Regions from separate parts of the Photobacterium damselae subsp. damselae genome, predicted to be linked through region 1. Evidence: predicted binding sites of a transcription regulator. Region 1 holds the regulator's gene; the other holds the start of a gene.
What was found. Region 1 encodes MetJ, which represses methionine synthesis genes. Its sites were predicted from a motif close to TTAGACNTNTANANGTCTAA; they were not measured.
Positions count from the first base shown of each region.

Region 2: a site for MetJ is predicted at 7,058-7,077, ahead of metA (homoserine O-succinyltransferase). Genes of this name have one in related genera too.

Region 1 is NZ_CP146970.1:3,063,407-3,071,993, reverse strand. Features, by position in the region: gene priA (primosomal protein N') at 1-1,171, opposite strand, end outside; gene rpmE (50S ribosomal protein L31) at 1,413-1,625, shown strand; gene WAX86_RS14095 (sodium:proton antiporter) at 2,330-3,508, shown strand; gene metJ (met regulon transcriptional regulator MetJ) at 3,662-3,979, opposite strand; gene WAX86_RS14085 (O-succinylhomoserine (thiol)-lyase) at 4,266-5,429, shown strand; gene WAX86_RS14080 (PadR family transcriptional regulator) at 5,506-6,072, opposite strand; gene ppc (phosphoenolpyruvate carboxylase) at 6,441-8,587, opposite strand, start outside.
Region 2 is NZ_CP146970.1:2,956,907-2,965,493, forward strand. Features, by position in the region: gene lysC (lysine-sensitive aspartokinase 3) at 1-759, shown strand, start outside; gene metH (methionine synthase) at 820-4,485, opposite strand; gene WAX86_RS13510 (sodium:proton antiporter) at 4,682-5,962, shown strand; gene metA (homoserine O-succinyltransferase) at 6,088-7,029, opposite strand; rRNA gene rrf (5S ribosomal RNA) at 7,201-7,316, opposite strand; tRNA gene WAX86_RS13525 (tRNA-Thr) at 7,326-7,401, opposite strand; rRNA gene rrf (5S ribosomal RNA) at 7,456-7,571, opposite strand; rRNA gene WAX86_RS13535 (23S ribosomal RNA) at 7,732-8,587, opposite strand, start outside.

The sequences.
Region 1 (8,587 bases):
CTTGTCGAGCTTTAGTGGCATTACCTGCTCGTTTGGTTAAAGTGAGATGGTGATACTTACCGCTTTTGGCGTTGTTGATGGTTTCTAATGCGGGTGTTGCTGAGCCAAGCACAATGGGAATATTTTCTTGGCTTGCTCGCATTACGGCTAAATCTCGGGCGTGATAGCGCAAACTATCTTGTTGTTTGTAAGAAGCATCGTGTTCTTCATCAACAATAATAATCCCTAAATTTGCAAAAGGGGTAAATAGGGCAGAGCGAGTACCGATAATGATACCTGCTTGATTATCCCGCCCAGCAAGCCAAGCCGTTAATCGTTCAGTATCGTTGAGTCCTGAGTGGATGGTCTCTAAAGGCACATTAAAGCGGCGGCGGAAGCGGTTTATAGTTTGGGGTGTTAAGCCAATTTCTGGAACTAAAATAAGCGCTTGTTTTCCAGCAGCAAGAACCGGTTCTAATAGATTGAGATAAACCTCAGTTTTTCCTGAACCTGTGATTCCTTCTAGAAGATAACAACCAAAGTTTGGGTTGGCATTTACCGTCGCAACAGCAAGAGCTTGTTCGGTATTGAGTTGGGGCTTTTGCTCTGTAATTGCAAACTGCTGTGGCCAATCTTGTGTTTTTGGTTTTTGCTCAAATGTGGTGATCCACTGTTTTTCGTTGAGTGTTTTTAGCGCAGCAGGGCTCACTTCTGCATCAAGAAGTTGTTCATGACTCATATTGCCCGCATGTAATAAATTAAGAATTTGCGCTTGTTTGGGCGCTTTTTTGGCAACTGAGGTGAGCTCTTGATTTTTACCTTCTTCAGTAATGGACCAATATTTAATACTGCTTAACTCAGCCTCTCGCCCTTTACGCAGTAACGTAGGCATAGCATTGGCAAGCGTATCACCTAAAGGGTACTGGTAAAATCCACTGGCCCAATTGAGTAATTGGTAGAGAGAGTCAGACCATAATGGTTGGCTGTCAATTACCTCATTAATCGCTTTTAATTGCTCAAGTGGAAAGTCAGAACTATTGCTAATTTTGGTTACAATGCCAACCAGTTGTTGGCGACCAAATGGGACCTTTACACGACCGCCAACAACCGGACATTGCTGTGGATGGATCTTATAGTCAAAGCGTTTATCTAGTGGGACAGGTAACGCAACCTGAGCAATATTTCCAGTCATTAAGTCGCCATGAATTTGAGAAAAACAGCTCATCATAGCAGGAAGCAAGATAGGGGATAAGAGGATGAACGAGGACGATGAAAAAAGTGGTGAAAAAACTAGCGTATTAGTTGATCTGTGACGTGTGATTGATTACTATACGCCGCCTAATTTGTCACATCAGTGGCAACTATTTTTAACGACGTGTGGTGCCCGGCTTTGGATCGGGAGAGCGACACGGCCTTACTACTGAGGTTATCCCATGAAACAAGGTATTCACCCAGAATACACTGCAGTGAACGCTCGTTGTTCTTGCGGCAACACTTTCGCATTCAACTCTACTCTAGGTAAAGATATCAACCTAGACGTATGTGACAAGTGTCACCCATTCTACACTGGTAAGCAGCGTCAAGTTAGCACTGGTGGTCGTATCGACAAATTCAACAAGCGTTTTGGTGCGCTATCTAGCAAGTAATTGCTCGATTGAATTTCGAAAAAAAGGATGCTTAGGCATCCTTTTTTTTATGTTTTTTTGAGGTTCTACTCAGAATCTGGCCATGTATAGCCAAATAGTAGATCGGGAGATGCGGAGGTTGTGAAGGTCAGTAGAGCCAAAAAGATCATTAAAATGTATTTTCCACCGATTAAGCACATTCCTATTGTGGTGATAAGCGAATCGAGCATAAGCCACCTCTATATTATGGGTAAATTAGCAAACTAATCTGTTTTGGCCATAGTGTAGTTTCTCTAATAAAAATATATATCGATCTTAATCACTCTTTATTACTTCATTACCTTAGATTGATAATTTTATCTTTTAATCGATAGCTATATCTTATTTTTACTTATTATTACAAAAAATAACTTTTATAAATCCACAATTATCTATATTTATTAACCTTTATAAGTGCTATTTATTATCGCTGTTAAATTAAAAATTAATTTCGTAAAAAACGAATAATTAATTCAACTTAACCTACCTCTTATTAATTTAATTTTACATTAAGTTGCATCTCGATATTCATTTAAGATAATTAGTTTGATATTAATCATAGAAGTACGCTATTCCCGCTATATTACTGTGATGTCCCGCAAAGATGCTGTTTTTTGCGTTAACTTTAATAGCAACAAACAACTTTTATTTTTGCTGTTATATTTAACATTATTGCGAGGTGTTGAGTGAGGAAAGTTATTATCTACTCGTTGTTATTAATTGTTGGTTTATTTGGTTCTCAACTTCTGCCAAATATTTTTACTCATTATAATCAATTGCAATCATTAATTATGATATCAACGATGACCGCATTGTCTTATATTATGATTAATGTAGGGCGTGAATTTGAAATTGATAAAAATAATTTAAAACAATATCGTTGGGATTATATTGTTGCGATGACAACCGCCACATTCCCTTGGATTGCAGTAGTTGTTTATTTTATTTTTGTCTTATTTCCAGCAGAACTCTGGACTAATGCGGATGCATGGAAAGAGACACTCGTTATTGGACGCTTTGCCGCTCCTACATCAGCGGGTGTTTTATTTGCCATGTTAGCAGCGGCTGGGCTTGGTGCGACTTGGATGTTCAGTAAAGCTCGTATCTTAGCGATTTTTGATGATCTCGATACCGTCCTGCTTATGATTCCATTGTCTATTTTAATTGTAGGTTGGCAGCCAGCACTTGGGGTTACGTTATTTTTGATGTTTGCTTTGCTGATATTAGGTTATCGCTATTTACATCAATGGAGTATTCCATCATCTGCTCGTAGCATTTTATTTTATTCTGTCATTATCGCTGTCGTTTGTGAGCTGTTTTACTTACGCTCTGGGATACATTTCGAGGTACTTCTTCCTGCTTTTGTGTTGGGATGCTTGATGAAATCACAGCATGAATCCAAGCAAGATGAAAAAGTCTCTACTTGGGTTGCCGCAATATTTATGGTGCTGGTGGGTCTAAGCTTACCACCTCTGTTTAATGCTGTTAGCGAAACCGTTGCTACAACATCATTGTCAATGGCGATGCCTGCGATGGGGATGAAAGAAATTATCTATCATGTTTTAGTGATATCGGTGTTGGCTAATCTAGGCAAAATGTTCCCACTGTTTTGTTACCGCAAAGAGGCAACTTTGCGTGAGCGTCTAGCGTTATCCATTAGTATGTGGCCAAGAGGTGAAGTTGGCGCAGGTGTATTGATGATCAGTTTGGGTTACGGGTTTGGTGGGCCGATGATCACGATCAGTATGTTATCTCTGGCATTGAATTTAGTGATGACGGGCTTATTTATTATGGTTGTTCGTTATCTGATTGTAACTCCAACTAGCCAAAGTGAGGAGGAGCGTTATGAAGAGTCGAGAGCTTAAACTGTTAGCTGCGGTGATCAGTATCTTTTTATTGAGTCTATTGGTCGGTCGAGTCGCTTAGTGATAATAACAATATGCCGCGATTGTAAGTCAAAAACAGCGCCATTAAGTGGGCGCTGTTTTTTATTGAGCTAAGCGGTGAGCAGTGATGAGTTATTCATCTGGATTTTCGTAGCTGATCCCCATTTCATCCATCATAGCTTTGGCTTCTGATGGAATATCGTCTGGACGATCTTTACGAATGTCATCGTCAGTTGGCAGTGGTTGCCCAGTGTATGCATGAAGGAATGCTTCGCATAGCAATTCGCTGTTTGTTGCATGACGCAAATTATTTACCTGACGACGAGTACGTTCATCAGTAAGAATTTTGAGCACCTTTAATGGAATAGACACAGTGATCTTTTTTACTTGTTCGTTTTTCTTACCGTGTTCTGCGTATGGGCTAATATATTCGCCATTCCACTCTGCCATGTCTTACCTTCTTTTACTTAATCGACAATCTCAGTTAGCTATTGATGTGCGCTGTTATAATGAGGGCGCGATATTACGTCAACATTACCTATTTGTCTTGTCTAAAGAGTAATAACTGTGGTCTGTCGTCGATAACAAGAGCCAAATAGACCTAAATTTTAGCTGGACTTACTGCTATATGTAAAGGTGTTTAGCCGTCTGGAAGTATTGACGTCCTAAATGTTAGTGGTTAAGGTGGGAACAGGATGAATAAAAACTCAACAATAAAGGGCTAGGGATGGCAAGTATGAGTAATAAACGAAGTGCAACCATTGCAGTGCGTAGCGGTATTGATTGTGATAGCCAATACAATGCGGTCGTGCCGCCGATCTATCTTACCTCAACTTACAGCTTTAATGCATTAGGAGAAGTGCCTCAATACGACTATTCTCGCTCTGGTAATCCTACCCGTAATACTTTAGCTGAGGCATTAGCTCAGTTAGAGCAGGGAGCTGGCGCGGTAGTGACTAACTGTGGTACTGCAGCGATTAATTTGTTGGTGTCAGCACTACTTGGCCCAAATGATCTGGTTGTTGCCCCTCATGATTGCTACGGAGGTACATATCGCCTCCTAAATACGCGGGCACAAAAAGGGGATTTTAAGGTTCGCTTTATTAATCAAGGCGATCCTCAAGCGTTAACTGAAGCATTAAGTCTTAAGCCTAAACTGATTTGGGTCGAAACCCCCTCGAATCCGCTGCTTCGCGTGGTTGATATTACTAATATTTGCCAACAGGCTGAGGCGGTTGGGGCACAAGTTGCGGTTGATAATACATTTCTCTCTCCAATATTACAGTTACCACTGACACTCGGTGCTGATTTTGTCGTGCATTCAACAACCAAGTACATTAATGGTCACTCTGATGTTGTTGGTGGGGTCTTAATTAGTAAAGATTCACAGCAAGCAGAAGATATTGCATGGTGGGCAAACTGTATTGGTGCAACAGGGGCGGCCTTTGATGCTTATTTAACGTTGCGAGGTCTACGTACGCTTGCCCCTCGAATTCGTCTTCATGAAGAAAATGCCCAAGCCGTGATGGGTTTTTTACAACAGCATCCGCTAATCGGTACCCTTTACCATCCAAGTTTGCCCGAGCACCCTGGCCACGAAATCGCTAATAAGCAGCAATTGGGTTTTGGTTCTATGCTTAGCTTTGAATTTGCTGGAAGCTTTGAGCAGCTACAGTGTTTTGTTAAAGCCTTAACGTTATTTTCATTAGCAGAGTCTTTGGGCGGAACAGAAAGCTTGATTGCTCATCCTGCGAGTATGACTCATCGAGCAATGTCGGATGAAGCACAGCAAGAAGCTGGAATCACTTCTCAGTTATTGCGTTTATCGGTTGGATTAGAAGATAGTCGGGATCTGATTGCAGATTTAGAACAGGCGCTATCGGCAGCCCAGCGTATTTAAGTTTGTGGTTATTTGGGAATAAAGCAAAGCCGCCCATATTGAGCGGCTTTAGCAATCAGTCATTGTGGTAGCAAGATTAGTTAATTGCTACTGCACTTGAAGAACTGTCCATATCTTTAAGTTCAGCCAGTACTTCTTCAGCCCAGTAAATCCAAGCTTGACGATTATGGATACCACGACGTAGTGTTAAACGCTCAAGACGAGTTTGGCGATCAAGACTACGGTGATTTGGGAAATGTACTTTTTCCAACTCATGGTAATGGTTAATTAGAGCGCGAGATTCTTCAATCAGTGCTTCTAATTGTTGCTGCATTGGTTCTGAGTTATGAACTCCACAAACCAGCAGTTTTGCTGAGAATTCATCACGAGTTGTTGGGTTTTGTGCTGGCTCTTGGAACCAAGCAAACAATGCCTGACGACCCAAATCGGTAATGGAATATACTTTACGGTCTGGCTTACCCTCTTGAGGCTCAAGGCGACAAGTTACCAGATCATTAGTAGCCATTTTATTCAGTTCGCGATACACCTGCTGGTGGCTCGCTTTCCAGAAATAGCCGATGCTGTGTGAGAATTCTTTGGTAATATCGTACCCTGTCGCTTCGCGGTTGCTCAGCACAGTTAAAATAACGTGTGGTAGTGACATCTCTTCTATCCGTTAAAATTATAATTAGTAAAAACTCAATATAAGGCAGCGACTTTTTGTTACGTTTCTTGTTGACGTTTTATAATCGCTTTGTTGCAGTGCCAAACTGAGACTTCATAGGATATCATCGTTTTCAATCCTAGATATACCGATTACTTTGCATATCTTTGAGACTTTATACTACAAAAATCGATTTTTTGTAGTGTTGCATCCTATTTGAGTGCTATTAATTTGTATGCTGTATGTTTCTAGCCTAGCGTAGAAGTAGAAAAAATGGATGTGTCATTTTTGAGTCATTGGACAAATATCATAAAAAAAGGCCACAAACAGTGACCTTTTTCGATTTAATTTTATTGTTTGCTGATTAATTAACCAGTGTTACGCATCCCGGTAGCAATACCTGCTATGGTCACCATTAATGCCTCTTCCATTATTGGACTGCTCTCTTGTTGCTGGCGGTTACGGTACAGTAATTCAGCCTGCAGCATGTTCAATGGTTCAACATAGATGTTACGCAAACGAATCGCTTCAGCGCCCCATGGATCTTGCTCCATCAGGTGATCGTTATTTTCTACAGTAAGAACCGTTTTAATATCTTGCTGTAATTGATCGCGAAGCTTTTGTCCTAATGGCCATAACGCTTCATCGGTGAGTCGTTGATCGTAGTACTGTGCGATACCAACATTGGTTTTGGTAAATACCATTTCTAGCATACCCAAACGTGTTGAGAAGAATGGCCACTCGCGGCACATCTCTTCAAGCAATTCAGTGTGGCCTTGATCGATAGAGTTTTGAATCGCTTCACCAGCACCAAGCCAAGCAGGAAGCAGTAAACGGTTCTGACTCCAAGCAAAGATCCATGGAATCGCACGTAAACTTTCAACGCCACCCGTTGGATTACGTTTGGCAGGTCGAGAACCAAGAGGTAATTTACCCAGTTCCAGTTCAGGCGTTGCTGCGCGGAAGTAAGGGACAAACTCAGGATTGCCGCGGACCACATCACGATATGCTTTACAAGATACCTCAGAAAGTGAATCCATTAATTCACACCATTCCTGTTTCGGCGCTGGAGGTGGCAGTAAGTTAGCTTGCAGTGTTGCACTGGCGTATAAGCTTAAGCTGTTTACTGCTACTTCTGGTAATCCTAACTTAAAGCGGATCATTTCCCCTTGCTCAGTGACGCGCAATCCACCTTTTAGGCTCCGTGGTGGTTGAGATAATAGAGCCGCATGAGCAGGAGCGCCACCTCGACCAATTGTGCCGCCACGGCCATGGAATAGAGTCAGTTCAACGCCAGCCTTTTCACATACATCAACCAATTTTTCCATAGCGCGATATTGAGCCCAACCCGCAGACATAACACCCGCATCTTTAGCTGAGTCTGAATAACCAATCATGACCATTTGATGGTTTTGAATAAAGCCACGGTACCAGTCGATATTAAGAAGCTGCTCAATAACATCCGCGCCATTATTTAAGTCATCTAAGGTCTCAAATAATGGGCAGACATCCATTCTAAATGGACAGCCAGCTTCTTGTAGCAGTAGGTGTACGGCCAGTACATCTGATGCAGTACGTGCCATCGAAATAACATAAGCACCTAGCGCATCTTTAGGTTGCTTGGCGATCGTTTTACAAGTATCGATCACTTCCTGTACTTCAGGCGATGGCTGCCAATGACGAGGCAGAAGAGGGCGCTTTGATGAGAGTTCACGAACAAGGAATGCAACCTTATCTTGTTCACTCCACTGATCGTAATCACCCAAACCAAGATAGCGAGTCAACTCTGAAATTACATCTGAATGGCGAGTACTTTCTTGGCGAATATCAAGACGAACCAGATGAATACCAAAACACTTAATACGGCGTAGGGTATCCAGCAGTAAACCATCAGCAATAATACCCATACCGCACTCATGCAGAGACTGGTAGCAGGCATACAGAGGATCCCAAAGTTGTGATTCATCCGAAATAATCGGTAGCAGGGCAACACTCTGTCCTTTGATCTGAGCGTCTAGGATATCGCGAGTGTGAGTCAACTGTGAACGAAGGTTCTTTAAGATCGCTCGGTATGGTTCGTGTTCATCCCCAGCAAGTGCGCGAACTTGCTCGTTACACTTAACCATAGAGAGTTCGCTAACGAGCTCTTGGATATCTTTAAGGTAGAGGTCAGCTGCTTTCCAGCGAGAAAGAAGCAGTACTTCACGGGTAACTTGTGACGTCACAAATGGGTTACCGTCGCGGTCACCACCCATCCATGATGAAAATGTCACAGGAGCTGCATCAATGGGTAAGCCTTCACCGATGTGTGCTTCCAACTTATCATCAAATTGGCGCAAGAAGTCTGGTACGGCTTGCCAGAGTGAATTTTCTACTACCGCAAAGCCCCATTTTGCTTCATCAAGAGGGGTTGGGCGCTGCTGACGAATGACATCGGAATGCCATGCTTGAGCAATAAGTTGTTCAAGACGAGTTTCGACGCGTTGACGCTCGGCAGAAGAAAGTTCACTGAGTT
Region 2 (8,587 bases), 110 kb from region 1:
GGTCGAGGTGGTAGCGATTATAGTGCCGCCCTTATCGCAGAAGCGCTTGATGCTGAGACCTTAGAGATCTGGACTGATGTCCCGGGGATTTACACCACAGATCCACGAATTACGGCAGCAGCAAAACCGATCCAAGAGATCAGTTTTACTGAAGCGGCAGAAATGGCAACATTTGGCGCCAAAATACTGCATCCATCTACGTTATTACCAGCCATTCGTCAGCAAATACCAGTATTTATTGGCTCATCAAAACAGCCTGAGTTAGGGGGAACATGGATCCGCCAGCATGTTAGCGAAGCGCCTCTATTTCGCGCTTTAGCCCTACGTTGTAATCAAACTATGGTGACACTCACTAGCTTAAATATGTTTCAAGCTTACGGATTTCTTGCCGAAGTCTTTCGCATTTTGGCCGCTCACAAGATCTCAGTCGATCTGATCACAACATCAGAAGTCAGTGTGTCACTCACCTTAGATAAAACCGATACCAGTGGTGGCGCACCTACCTTACCAGAAGCTGCTATTGCAGAATTAAGCCAACTTTGTCGAGTCGATATTGAACAAGGCCTGTGTTTGGCGGCGCTGATTGGTAATGGGATGAGTGAAAGTAAAGGAGCAGCAAAACAAGTCTTTGGCGCATTAGCTGACTTTAACCTTCGCATGATCTGTTATGGTGCAAGTGCCCACAACCTCTGCCTTTTAGTCCAAGAACCAGATGCCAAAGAGATCATTAAAGTCTTGCATCAACAGGTAATCGAATAAAAAAAGAGATGAGATAAAAAAGGCGCTTTCAACAAAAGATAAGCGCCTTTTTCATATTGATTAATTTAAGTTAGGTCCAAGCCACTTTTCGATTTCTCGCTCATTCCACCCTTTACGGTTAGCATAATCCAACGCTTGATCTTGCTGGATCTGAGCCACTGCGAAATAACGCGCCTCTGGATGCGAAAAATACCATCCCGATACAGATGCGCCCGGCCACATGGCATAACTTTCGGTCAAACTCATCCCCGTTCGTTCTTCAACATCAAGCAACTGCCACAATGTTCCTTTCTCCGTATGTTCTGGGCAAGCAGGATAACCGGGAGCTGGACGGATCCCCTGATACTTTTCTCGGATCAAATCGTCATTAGAGAGATCTTCATTCGGGCTATATCCCCACAACTGAGTTCGCACTTGTTGGTGAAGATATTCAGCAAATGCTTCGGCCAATCGATCTGCCACCGCTTGAATTAAGATCGCATTATAATCGTCACCTTGAGCTTTAAATTGTGCTGCTAATTCACTCTCTCCAATTCCTCCTGTCACAGCAAAAGCCCCAATCCAGTCAGGATGTTGTGAGGATTTAGGCGCAATAAAATCTGATAAACAGTAGTTGGCCCCTTTAGGTTTTGCGGTCTGTTGACGCAAATGATGCAAACGAGTTAAGACATGCTGGCGTGATTCATCGGTGTAGACTTCAATATCATCACCAACACTGTTGGCAGGGAAAAAACCGCAGACACCGTTTGCCTTGATGATTCCCTCTTGTTCAATCTTATCTAATAGAGCATTGGCTTCATTAAACAGTTTCGTGGCCTCTTCACCAACCACTTCATGACGTAAAATCGTAGGATACTTACCACTTAATGACCAAGTCATAAAAAATGGAGTCCAATCGATATATTGTCGTAATGTGGCAACCGAACAATCAATAATGGTATGTATTCCCTTGCTTTTCGGCTGTGGCGGTTGATAGGCTTGCCAATCGATGTGAGCACAATTCTCCCTTGCTTGTTCCAGCGTAATCGGGGCTGAACGCGGCTTTTTCCTACTGTGTTGATCGCGCACAACCTCATACTCTTTATCTAAACGAGCAATAAAATCTTCTCGTTGAGTCTCGGATAACAGAGCAGAACAAACACCTACCGCTCTTGAGGCATTAGAGACATACACCACAGGAGCGTGATAGTTTTGTTCAATTTTTACCGCAGTATGCGCTTTTGAAGTAGTCGCTCCACCAATCAATAACGGAAGCTCAAAACCTTGGCGCTCCATCTCTTTGGCAACATGAACCATTTCATCCAACGAAGGTGTGATCAAGCCACTTAATCCAACAATATCAACCTGCTCTTCTTTGGCAACTTTTAAGATCTGTTCACACGAAACCATCACGCCTAAATCGATAATTTCATAGTTATTACACTGCAATACTACACCCACAATATTCTTGCCAATATCATGAACATCCCCTTTTACCGTTGCCAATAAAATCTTGCCGTTTGAACTTCCAGCCTGTTTTTCAGCATTAATAAAAGGTTCGAGGTAAGCAACCGCTTGTTTCATCACTCGGGCAGATTTCACCACCTGAGGCAAGAACATACGCCCTTCACCAAAGAGATCCCCTACCACATTCATTCCTGCCATTAAAGGCCCTTCGATGACTTCTAACGGTTTAGCGGCTAATGCTCGGGCTTGCTCGGTATCTTCAACAATAAATTCAGTTATGCCTTTTACCAAGGCATGCTCTAATCGTTTTTCAACAGGCCAACTGCGCCACTCTTGGGCCGAGCGATCTTCCTCTACTTTACTTGTACCGCGGTATTTCTCAGCAATATCCAATAAACGCTCAGTACTGTCTTCACGTAAATTAAGGACAACATCTTCTACCGCTTGACGTAACTCTTGTGGCAGATCGTCATAAATAGCCAGTTGCCCTGCATTAACGATCCCCATATCCATGCCTTTTTGAAAGCAGTAATACAAGAAAACAGCATGGATCGCCTCACGAACAGGATCATTTCCACGAAAAGAAAACGACACATTCGACACGCCCCCTGAAATCATCGCATGGGGTAGTGTTGCTTTTATCTCACCAACGGCTTCAATAAAATCAACCGCATAATTGTTGTGTTCTTCAATACCCGTAGCAACAGCAAAGATATTAGGGTCAAAAATAATATCTTCAGGCGCGAACCCAACTTCATCAACTAAGATACGATAAGCCTGAGTGCAAATCTCAACTTTACGCTCACGGGTATCAGCTTGCCCTTCTTCATCAAACGCCATCACAATCACAGCGGCGCCATAACGCTGAATCAGCTTAGCTTGCTCAATAAACTTCGCTTTACCTTCTTTTAATGAAATGGAGTTAACAATTGGCTTACCCTGTACACATTGAAGTCCAGCCTCAATCACCTCCCATTTAGATGAATCGACCATAATAGGAACTTTGGCAATTTCAGGTTCTGTCGCACAGAGGTTAAGAAAACGCACCATGGCCGCTTTAGCATCTAGCATTCCCTCATCCATATTGATATCGATAATTTGAGCGCCAGCTTCAACCTGCTGACGCGCAACTTCTAGTGCTTCATCGTATAGCTCTTCTTTAATTAAACGTTTAAAGCGAGCAGAACCGGTCACATTGGTACGCTCACCAACATTAATAAACAAGGAGTTCTTTTCTATATTGAGAGGCTCTAAACCAGATAAACGACAAGCTACAGGTATGCTAGGTGGTGTACGCGGTTTAATATTCTGAGTAACTGCTGCCATCTGTCGAATATGCTCAGGTGTAGTACCACAACACCCACCCACTAAATTTAAAAAGCCACTTTGCGCCCATTCTGCGATATGTTCCGCCATCTCTTCTGGTTCAAGATCATATTCACCAAAGGCATTAGGCAGTCCTGCATTAGGGTGAGCAGATACCGAGCACTCTGCTAGTCGAGAAAGTTCCGCCACATACTGTCGCAGTTCGTCTGGTCCAAGCGCACAGTTAAGGCCAAAGGAGATCGGTTTAACATGTCGTAAAGCGTTATAAAAAGCTTCGGTTGTTTGGCCTGATAATGTTCGGCCTGAGGCATCGGTTATCGTTCCTGAAATCATTATCGGAAGTTGATAACCCAATTCATCAAATACACTTTCAACCGCAAAGGCACATGCTTTGGCATTCAGCGTATCAAATATGGTTTCAATCAAAATTAGATCAACACCACCTTTAATTAGAGCTCGTGTTGATTCACTGTAAGCAATAACCAATTGCTCAAAGGTGATATTACGAAATCCAGGATCATTAACATCAGGAGAGATTGAACAAGTGCGATTAGTTGGGCCAAGAACACCGGCTACAAATCGAGGTTTATCTGGAGTACTCCATTCATCGGCCGCTTGGCGAGCCAACTGTGCAGCAACCAAATTTATTTCAGCACTAAGATCTGCCATGTCATAATCGGCCATTGCGATTGTCGTAGCATTGAACGTATTGGTTTCTAAAATATCCGCACCTGCGGCCAAATATTGTTGATGAATATCAGTAATAATTTGCGGTTGGGTTAATACCAGAAGATCGTTATTACCTTTAACATCACAATGCCAATTAGCAAAACGTTCACCTCGATAATCCGATTCCGTTAATTTATACCCCTGAATCATGGTGCCCATACCACCATCAATAATCAGGATTTGTTCGGCTAAACGTTGCTGCAGTAAGTTAAGTCCTTTTACCACGCTCACATATCCTTATCGTTTTCTTATTAACATCATCCTAACACAGTTAATGTGGAAATCTAGACGTCTAAAACAATTTCAATTAACAGTTTTTTGACCAACTAACTGAAACTTTTTTAAACAAAACCCTAGGCTCAGCTAGGATATTTTGTGACAATTTACATCTTAATTATTCACTCTCATTTAGAGGTTATGCATGTCGGTCTACAGTACCCTGTGCTATCTTGCCGCAGCTGCAATGTTGATTGCTTTTGTGAACAGTAAGATAGGTAAGATGCAAACCACCATTGCAATTACTGCTGGCTCTTTGATTCTGTCTCTTGGCATTATCATTGCGGGCCATAATGGTTGGTTTCATTTAGAAGATATTGCGGCAACACAGTTAAGCGAAATCAATTTTGAAGATTTTCTTCTAAAAGGTATTTTAGGTTTTCTACTTTTTGCCGGTGGTCTGGGTATTAAATTACCTCATCTTGAAGATCAGAAGTGGGAAATTACCCTACTCGCTCTTGGCGCAACGCTCTTTTCTACGTTCTTTATTGGCGCCAGTCTGTGGGGGATCTGTCAACTATTGGGAATTGGCTTAGATCTGATCTATTGCTTACTGTTCGGAGCCCTAATCTCTCCAACCGACCCAATTGCTGTATTGGCGATTGTGAAAAAGCTCAATGCGCCTCGTCGTATCTCAACTCAAATTGAGGGCGAATCACTATTTAACGATGGCTTCGGTCTGGTTATTTTCGTCACACTATTTACCATTGCCTTTGGTAGTGAAACACCAACAGTTTTAGGCGTAGGTCATCTATTTGTTCAAGAAGCACTAGGTGGTATCGCTTATGGCTTTGCTCTTGGTTTGATCTTCCACTATCTGATCAGCTCAACCAATGACCATTCAATGGAATTACTGTTAACTTTAGGTATTCCAACAACAGGCTATGTCTTCGCTCAATATCTGCATGTATCAGGCCCTCTAGCGATGGTTGTTTCCGGTATCATGATTGGTAACTGGACTCGTTACATTGGCTTTTCTAAAGAAAGTGAAGAACACTTAGATCATTTCTGGGAGCTGGTTGATGAATTCTTAAATGGCGTACTATTCCTATTGATCGGTATGACCATGCTGCAATTTAGTTTCCACCAAGAAGATTGGGTATTAATGGCAATTGCTGTTCCACTGGTACTTTTAGCTCGTTTCTTAAGTGTGCGTTTGTCTTACGTTGCTTTTAATCGCTACCGTACTTACAACCCATTTTCAGTGAAAATCTTAACTTGGGGTGGCTTACGTGGAGGCCTAGCTCTAGCAATGGCGATGGCAATTCCAGCGGGAACATTAGTCATCCCAGAAAAAAATATTGATGTAAGAGAAATTATACTGGTCATGACTTATGCCGTTGTAGTTTTCTCTATCTTAATTCAGGGCTCGACTATTACCCCGTTAATTCAAAAAGCTAAAGCTTGGGAAGCCGCCCAGAAATAATAATTCGATATACGATAGAGAGAAAAATTTAAGACCTGTATCTTCGGATCCAGGTCTTTTTTTATCGCTGAGTATTTTCGATTATGCGTATCACAACAAGATGATTGCACTATCGCCTTTAGCTCTTATTCATCTCGAGTAAAATTCGCTTCAGAGAAGTTATCTAAATCATATGGCGTTTGCTGGTAAACACAGTAATTAAGCCAATTGGAAAACAGCAGATGACCATGACTTCGCCAGCTGGCTCTAGGAGGATTTCTAGGATCGTCTTCTGGATAATAATTTAGTGGCAGGTTCGGCTCTAACCCTTGCTCGACATCGCGAACATATTCGTTATGTAATGTATCAACTTCATATTCAGGATGACCAGTAACAAAAACATTTCGCTTATCAGGGGTCGCCGCCATATAAACCCCAGCAATTGATGAAGTTGCAAGGATATCTAAGTTGGTATGTTGGGATAAAAAAGTAGGTGAAAAGTCAGCATAGCGAGAATGAGGAGCGAGAAAAGTATCATCAAACCCCCGCAGAAGTGGATGATGATGGTCATGTATTTGATGTTGATAGACCCCAGAGAGTTTCTCTTTACGCGTTCGTTTCGGCAAATCGTACAACAACTTTAACCCGGCTTGAGCAGCCCAACAGATAAATAAAGTTGAAGTCACATGATCTTTGGCCCAGTTCATAATAATCTGAATCTCTTCCCAATAAAGAACATCTTCAAATTGCACTAAACCTAATGGTGCTCCGGTCACAATTAATCCATCAAAATTTCGCCCTTTGACCATTTCAAACTGACGATAAAAGGTATCTAAATGCTCTTGAGGGGTATTTTTTGTTGGTCGATTGTCTATACGCAATAGTTCAATATCAACTTGTAGCGGACTATTAGAGAGCAAACGTAAAAATTGGGTTTCCGTCTCGATCTTTTTCGGCATCAAGTTAAGTAATAATACCTTCAGTGGACGAATACCTTGGCTTGCAGCTCGTGCCTCCGTCATAACAAAGATATTTTCACTTCTCAGAATATCTGTCGCCGGTAATTGATCTGGGATCTTTATTGGCATCGCGGTTTACTCCTTTAACCTTTATATTTTAGCCATCCAGACAGCTAAAGTATAAAAATCTATCGTAAGGAGCAAGTGCTTTACTGAGAAATCATTTATTTTGTACGTGATTAACCATTTCATAGGGCAGAAACGAGAAAACCCAGCCATTAGGCTGGGTTTTGAAAGGGTGTTTAGCGATGTCCTACTCTCACATGGGGAGACCCCACACTACCATCGGCGCTGCTGCGTTTCACTTCTGAGTTCGGCATGGATTCAGGTGGGACCACAGCGCTAAGGTCGCTAAACAAAATAGATGGTGCTAGTACCCAGATTTGAACTGGGGACCTCACCCTTACCAAGGGTGCGCTCTACCAACTGAGCCATACCAGCACACTAATTTGTTTTTATTCTAGATAACTAACAATCTAAAATAAGAAATTGGGCGCTTGGCGATGTCCTACTCTCACATGGGGAGACCCCACACTACCATCGGCGCTGCTGCGTTTCACTTCTGAGTTCGGCATGGATTCAGGTGGGACCACAGCGCTAAGGTCGCCAAGCAAATTCTTTTTCGTTACGAGTGTCGAGATTTCTCGATACGAGACTCCTAACGTTACAATCTTAAAAACTGACTATCGCGATACTCGACAACTCGATTCTCGCGGTCTCAAACTTACATTCAAGTGTTTGTGGAGTCCGATAAAACCCCTTGGGTGTTGTATGGTTAAGCCTCACGGGCAATTAGTACAGGTTAGCTCAACGCCTCACAGCGCTTACACACCCTGCCTATCTACGTCGTAGTCTCCAACAACCCTTTAGGATACTTAAAGTATCAGGGATGACTCATCTTGAGGCTCGCTTCCCGCTTAGATGCTTTCAGCGGTTATCGATTCCGAACTTAGCTACCGGGCAATGCGTCTGGCGACACAACCCGAACACCAGAGGTTCGTCCACTCCGGTCCTCTCGTACTAGGAGCAGCCCCTCTCAATCATCCAACGCCCACGGCAGATAGGGACCGAACTGTCTCACGACGTTCTAAACCCAGCTCGCGTACCACTTTAAATGGCGAACAGCCATACCCTTGGGACCGACTTCAGCCCCAGGATGTGATGAGCCGACATCGAGGTGCCAAACACCGCCGTCGATATGAACTCTTGGGCGGTATCAGCCTGTTATCCCCGGAGTACCTTTTATCCGTTGAGCGATGGCCCTTCCATACAGAACCACCGGATCACTATGACCTGCTTTCGCACCTGCTCGAACCGTCATTCTCGCAGTTAAGCGGGCTTATGCCATTGCACTAACCTCACGATGTCCGACCGTGATTAGCCCACCTTCGTGCTCCTCCGTTACTCTTTGGGAGGAGACCGCCCCAGTCAAACTACCCACCAGGCACTGTCCTCACCCCAGATGATGGGGCCAAGTTAGAACATCAACACTACAAGGGTGGTATTTCAAGGACGACTCCACGCAAACTGGCGTCTGCGTTTCAAAGTCTCCCACCTATCCTACACATGTAGGGTCAATGTTCAGTGCCAAGCTGTAGTAAAGGTTCACGGGGTCTTTCCGTCTAGC